2 linked regions of the Tistrella mobilis genome follow. The protein of the gene in region 1 interacts with the protein of each later gene in a pairwise test. Links are inferred from orthologs where the notes say so. Each region holds a gene or a part of one and is shown in the gene's direction. Other genes may lie near its edges. The genes, in order: def and P7L68_RS06310.

Evidence for each region.
Region 2: the proteins of def (region 1) and P7L68_RS06310 interact in binary tests that used the Escherichia coli proteins (3 or more experiments, as listed by UniProt). The link is inferred for Tistrella mobilis from one-to-one orthologs.

What each region holds. Positions count from the first base shown.
Region 1 is NZ_CP121017.1:563,495-566,682, reverse strand. What follows is about bases 4-2,875. They hold def (peptide deformylase), read left to right. Parts: upstream 4-1,090; coding sequence 1,091-1,660; downstream 1,661-2,875. Other genes in these bases: truA (tRNA pseudouridine(38-40) synthase TruA), read left to right, coding at 2,668-2,875; fmt (methionyl-tRNA formyltransferase), read left to right, coding at 1,700-2,668; P7L68_RS08335 (DNA recombination protein RmuC), read right to left, coding at 4-901. Also shown: more of P7L68_RS08335, read right to left, coding at 1-3; more of truA, read left to right, coding at 2,876-3,188. UniProt on the Escherichia coli protein: Removes the formyl group from the N-terminal Met of newly synthesized proteins. Requires at least a dipeptide for an efficient rate of reaction. N-terminal L-methionine is a prerequisite for activity but the enzyme has broad specificity at other positions.
Region 2 is NZ_CP121017.1:136,641-139,708, reverse strand. What follows is about bases 1-2,752. They hold P7L68_RS06310 (aspartate-semialdehyde dehydrogenase), read left to right. Parts: upstream 1-756; coding sequence 757-1,749; downstream 1,750-2,752. Other genes in these bases: P7L68_RS06300 (hypothetical protein), read right to left, coding at 2,575-2,752; P7L68_RS06305 (FMN-binding negative transcriptional regulator), read left to right, coding at 1,915-2,574; P7L68_RS06315 (gamma-glutamyltransferase family protein), read left to right, coding at 1-586. Outside these bases: more of P7L68_RS06300, read right to left, coding at 2,753-3,068.

The sequences.
Region 1 (3,188 bases):
TCGCCATCAGCGTGGTGGGAGAAACGATCCAGACCCGGGCGCGGAAGGCCTTTTCCACCACGTCCTGAAAATTGCCGTGCAGCTCGGCATAGACGGCTTCCGAGGGCAGGAACATCACCGCGCCGTCCGCCGTTTCGCCGGGGATCAGATAGCGGTCCGAAATCGCCTTCACATGGGCCATGACCGCCGTGCGGAAGGCGCGCGCCGCCTCGGTCCGCCGGGCATCGCTATCGGCCTGGCGGAGCAGATGGAAGCTTTCCAGCGGAAATTTGGCGTCGACGACGATCGGCCCCGGCGGATGCGGCAGATGGATCAGGCAGTCGGCACGGCGGCCGTTGGACAGGGTGGCCTGCATCGCATAGGCGCCGGGCGGCAGCATCTGGCCGACCAGATCGGCAAGCTGGACCTCGCCGAAGGCGCCGCGGGCCTGTTTGTTGGCCAGGATGTCCTGCAACCCGACCACCTTCTGTCCCAGATCGGCGATGTTGCGCTGGGCCTGATCGATCACCGCCAGCCGGGCGCGCAGATCCGCCGCCGCCTGGGCGGCACGGGTGCCTTCCAGATCGAAGCGATGCTCCAGCCGGGCCGAAAGCGTGGTCAGGCGGGCATCTACCGTTTCGGCGATCATCCGCTCCTGGGTCTGAAGCCGGGCATCCACCTGCGCCTGCTGGGCGGCAAGGGCCGCCACCACCTGTTCCATCCGCCCCGCCTGCTGGGCCTGGGCACGGGCCAGATCCCCTGCCAGCCGTTCCAGGATCTCCGCCTGGTCGAGAGCGGCATCCTCGGCTGCACGCGCCCGGCGGGCGGCCGCCGCCGCAACCCAGCCGCCGGCGACCAGCACCACCAGCAGCAGGGCCGCAATAGCGAGCGGAACGGGATCGAGGCTGGCGAAATCAGGCATCGGCGGGTCGTCTCCCGGGTGAAACAGGGCCCGGACGGGTCGCCGGGGGCGGGGATCATGCGCCGGCACGGCCACCGGCACAAGCGATGCGCCGTCTCCCGTGCAGGGCTGGCAGGCGCCGGGCGATCTTGACCCCGCGATGTCGCCGTAATACCTAACCCTTGAACAGAATTGGAGTCGTGACCTCTCATGGCCATCATGCCCATCCTCACCGCGCCCGATCCGCGCCTGACCAAGACCGCGACCCCGGTCGCGCGCGTCGACGACGACGTGCGCCGGCTGATGGACGACATGCTCGAAACCATGTATGCCGCCGAGGGGATCGGGCTCGCGGCGCCGCAGGTGGGCGTGCTGCAGCGGGTGATCGTGATCGATGTCTGCTGGGGCCGCGAGGGCAAGGAGCCGACGCCGCTCTTCATGGCCAACCCCGAGATCGTCTGGGTCTCGGACGAGGACAAGACCTATGAAGAGGGCTGCCTGTCGCTGCCCAGCCATTATGCCGATGTGGTCCGGCCGGCCGCCGTGCGGGTGCGCTATCTGGACCGCGACGGCACTGTGCAGGAAATCGAGGATGACGGCCTGCTGGCGGTCTGCGTCCAGCACGAGATCGACCATCTGGACGGGGTGCTGTTCGTCGACCATCTGTCGTCGATCAAGCGCAATATGATCCTGCGCAAGCTGCTGAAGGCCCGCCGCCTGGGCAACGACAAGCCCGAGAAGACCAAGCCCGAAAAGACGCCGGCCGCCGCCGCCGTCTGAGAACACCACCTCTCTCACCGAACCGGATCTGCGCGCCCGATGAGCACCGACACCCCCGCCCGCGCCCCGCATCGGGCGCGCGTCGTCTTCATGGGCACGCCCGATTTCGCCGTCCCCTCGCTCGACGCACTGGTTACCGCCGGGCATGACGTGATCTGCGTCTATACCCAGCCGGCCCGGCCGGCCGGGCGCGGCCAGAAGCTGCAGCCCACCCCCGTGGCAGCCCGGGCGGAGGCGCTGGGCATTCCGGTGCGCACGCCGGCAACGCTGCGCGATCCGGCCGACCGGGCCGCTTTCGCCGATCTTGGCGCCGATGTCGCGGTGGTCGCCGCCTATGGGCTGATCCTGCCACGGCCGGTGCTGGATGCGCCGGCCCATGGCTGCATCAACGTCCATGCCTCTCTGCTGCCGCGCTGGCGCGGTGCCGCGCCCATTCACCGCGCGCTGCTGGAAGGCGATGCGGAAACCGGCGTCACCATCATGCAGATGGAAGCCGGGCTCGATACCGGGCCGATGCTCGCCACCTGCCGGGTGCCGATCGGCCCGCGGATGACGGCGCAGGAGCTGCACGACCGGCTGGCGGCCGATGGCGCGGCCCTTCTGGCCCGCACCCTGCCGGGGGTTCTGGACGGCAGCATCACCGCCGAACCGCAGCCGGAAGACGGCGTGACCTATGCGAAAAAGCTGGAAAAGGCCGAAGGCCGGATCGACTGGACGGCCGATGCCGCACGGATCGACCGGCTGGTGCGCGCCTTCACCCCCTGGCCCGGCGCCTTTTTCGAACTGGAGGGGGAGAGCCTGCGGCTGATCGAGGCCATCCCCTCGGATCTCCCGGTGCCGGCCGGCACCCTGCCCGGCACATTGCTTGCCGACGCCCGGTCGGTCGCCTGCGGCGACGGCCGGGCGCTCCGGCTGATCCGCGCCCAGCGCGCCGGCCGCAAGCCGATGACCCTGGATGATCTGGCCCGCGGTTTCCCGGCGCTCGCCGCCGGTGCCCGGCTCGGCTGATGCAGCGCTGGAAGTTCACCGTCGAGTATGACGGCACGGGCTATGTCGGCTGGCAGCGCCAGGATGGCCTGCCTTCGGTTCAGCAGGTGCTGGAAGAGGCGATCGAAGCCTATACAGGCAGCCCCTGCACGCTCCGCGCGGCGGGGCGCACCGATGCCGGCGTCCATGCCTCGGCCCAGGTGGTGCATGTGGATCTGCCCCGCGCCGACAGCCCCTTCACCACCATGTCGGCAATCAACCACTTCCTGAAGCCGGAAGCGGTGGCGGTGGTGGATGCCGAAGCGGTGCCGGACAGTTTCGATGCCCGTTTCACCGCCATCGGCCGCGGCTACACCTACCGGATCCTGAACCGCCGGGCACAGCCGGCGCTGGACCGCAACCGGCTGTGGCACGTGCCCTGGCCGCTGGATCTGGAGGCGATGACCGCCGCCGCCGCCCGGCTGCTGGGTCATCACGATTTCTCCAGCTTCCGATCGACCGACTGCCAGGCGAAATCGCCGATGCGCACGCTCGACGAGCT
Region 2 (3,068 bases), 430 kb from region 1 along the record:
CGGCCGGGCGGAGCCTGCCTCACACCGCCCCGGCGGCAGCGGCGATACCGTATATGTCAGTGTGGTCGACCGCGACCAGACGGCCGTATCCATGGTCAACTCGATCTTCCATGCCTTCGGCAGCGGCATCACCTGTCCCCGATCGGGCGTGCTGTTCAACAGCCGGGGCACCGGCTTCCGGCTCGCCCCGGGCAAGGCCGGGCACTACCGGCCGGGTCTGCGGCCGCCACACACTCTGGTCGCGGGTATGACCGGCGACGGCCGGCGGCCGGTGATGAGTTTCGGGGTGATGGGCGGGCACTACCAGGCCATAGGCCATGCGACACTGCTGTCGCGGATCATCGATCATGGTCTGGATCCCCAGGCCGCGATCGACCTGCCGCGCTCCATGGCGATGGGCGGCGTTCTGGAGGTGGAGACCGGGTCGGATCCTGCCCTGATGCCCCGGCTGATCGGCCTTGGTCACCGGGTGCGGGCGGCCGCTCAGCCGCTGGGCGGCGCCCAGGCGATCCGGATCGACTGGGAGCGCGGCGTGCTGATCGGCGGCTCCGATTCGCGCAAGGACGGTTGCGCGCTGGGTTACTGATCCTGCGTCACAGGATCCCCCGAGAAGTTTTCACCTGAGCGCGCCGGTATACCGGCGCCCATTGCGTGTGGCTGTCCAAGCTGTTAGCGTGCGCCGCGCTTGCAGGCGGCAGTTTTTGTCATATCTCCGTCCTGCGCTCATCAACCCCTCTGCCTCCAAGGAACAGACCCATGCGGATCGGTATCGTCGGCGCCACCGGCGCGGTCGGTCAGGAGACGATCCAGGTCCTGAAGGACCGTGGTTTCCCCGTGACCGAGCTTCATCTCTTCGCCTCCGAGCGGAGCGCCGGCAAAACCACCGAAACCGCGTTCGGCACCATCACCATCGAGCCGTTCTCGGTGGAGGCCGCACGGGGCATGGATATCGTGTTCCTGGCGGTTTCGGGTGAGTTCGCCAAGGAATACGCGCCGCAGATTGCCGCTGAAGGCGGTGCGGTGGTGATCGACAACTCCTCGGCCTTCCGCTACGACGACGCGGTACCGCTGGTCGTGCCCGAGATCAACGGGCGCCGGGCGATGGGCCAGAAGCTGATCGCCAATCCGAACTGCACCACCGCCATCCTGCTGATGGCGCTCGCCCCCCTGCACGAGGCCTTCGGCGTGAAGCGCGCCATCGTCTCGACCTATCAGGCGGCAAGCGGCGCCGGTGCCGAAGGCATGACCGAGCTGGAACAGGGCGCGCGCCAGTATCTGGCGGGTGAGCCGGTGACGGCCTCGAAGTTCGCCCACCCGCTGGCCTTCAACCTGATCCCGCATATCGACAGCTTCCAGGGCAATGGCTACACCCGCGAGGAGATGAAAGTCCTCTGGGAGACGCGGAAGATCATGGAGGCGCCCGAGGTGCTGCTGAGCTGCACGGCCGTGCGCGTGCCGACCATGCGCGCCCATGCCGAAGCCGTGACCATCGAGACGGTGCGCCCGGTCACCCCGGCTGCCGCCCGCGAGGTTCTGGCCCGGGCCCAGGGCGTGACGCTGGCCGATGATCCGGCCAACAAGCTCTACCCGATGCCGCTGACGGCGTCGTCCAAGTATGACGTGGAAGTCGGCCGGATCCGCGAGAGCCTGGTCTTCGGCGAAACCGGTCTCGACTTCTTCGTCTGCGGCGACCAGCTGCTGAAGGGCGCCGCCCTCAACACCGTGCAGATCGCCGAACTGCTGGTCTGACCGGCAGCCTCGGACCCCCTGCAGAAAAGCCGGCCTCCCGATCGGGAGGCCGGCTTTTTCGTATGGATCACTGGCCGGCCGCATGGGCCCGTGCTAACCACGAAAGACTGCCCCGCCGCAGCATGACCGGCCGAAGACCCGGAGGGGCGCAAGGGAGTGGAGAGCATGCACATCCTGCGTCCGCCGTTCCGTATGGAGGACGACGCCGCCCTGGAATTCGCAGCCAGCCGTGGCTTCGGTCTGGCTGTCGCGGCAGATGGCGGCGATCCTGTGGGGGCGCACGTGCCCTTCATCATCCGGCGGGAGCCCGATCAGGTCGTGGTGCAGTTCCACCTGACGGCGGGCAATCCGCTGGTGGCACAGGCAGCCGCAGGTGCCAGGTTCCTGATCGCCGTCGCCGGGGCGGACGCCTATGTCTCCAACGACTGGTACGCCTCGAAAGATCAGGTCTCGACCTGGCTCTACGAGGCGGTGCACCTCTCGGGCCCGGCGCGCCTGGAGGAGATGGACGGCAATCGCAGACATGGCGATGCCCTCCTCGCCACGGCCGAGGCACGGCTGCCCAAGCCCGCCTGGAGCCTTGCGACGATGGAGCACCGGAAACGTCAGGCGATGCTGGAGGCCATTCGGGTCGTCGAGGTGCTCGTCGACCGGATCGAGGGTCAGTCCAAGCTCAACCAGCATAAGGTCGACGCCGACCACGTGGCAGTGGCCAACCGGCTGGCCAGGGCCGGGACAACGCCGGCGCGGGAGCTTGCCCGCCGGATGCGGGCCCTGCGCCCGGATCTCGCCTATGATTTTCCGGGCGACGATGCCGCGCCCTGATCAGCCGAAACGGGTGACCGCCAGCTGCCGCCCCAGATCATCGGCACGCACCGACTGTACGGCCTTATAGGCGGCCACCACCGATGCCGCCTCGGGGCGATTGGCGACGAAATTCTGGAACAGGCCGAACAGGCTGCCGATGCCACGCGACGTCGCGGCGTCGCTCTCCGCACTGCCGGCGGCATCGTCAACGAGAGTTGAGTTGGCCGTCGCTTCGTAGCGGGCGGCCGCGCGAGACGGGCTGGTCACATCGGCAGAGCTGTAGCTCCGGGTTGCGAACCCCGGATCCGCCTGCAGCGCAATCAGGGCCGAAAGCGTCCCGGAGGAAAAGCGCTGCCCGAAACCGGAGCCCCGCTGCTGTTCCTGGTTCTGCTGATCACGCGCCAGCGCCTGTTCGAAGGCATTGCCGCCATCCTCGCCGCCGGTGCCCGAGGGATCGACCCGCCGGATTTCATCCTGCCAGCCTTCGCCCACGATGGGGCTGCGCGTCGTCG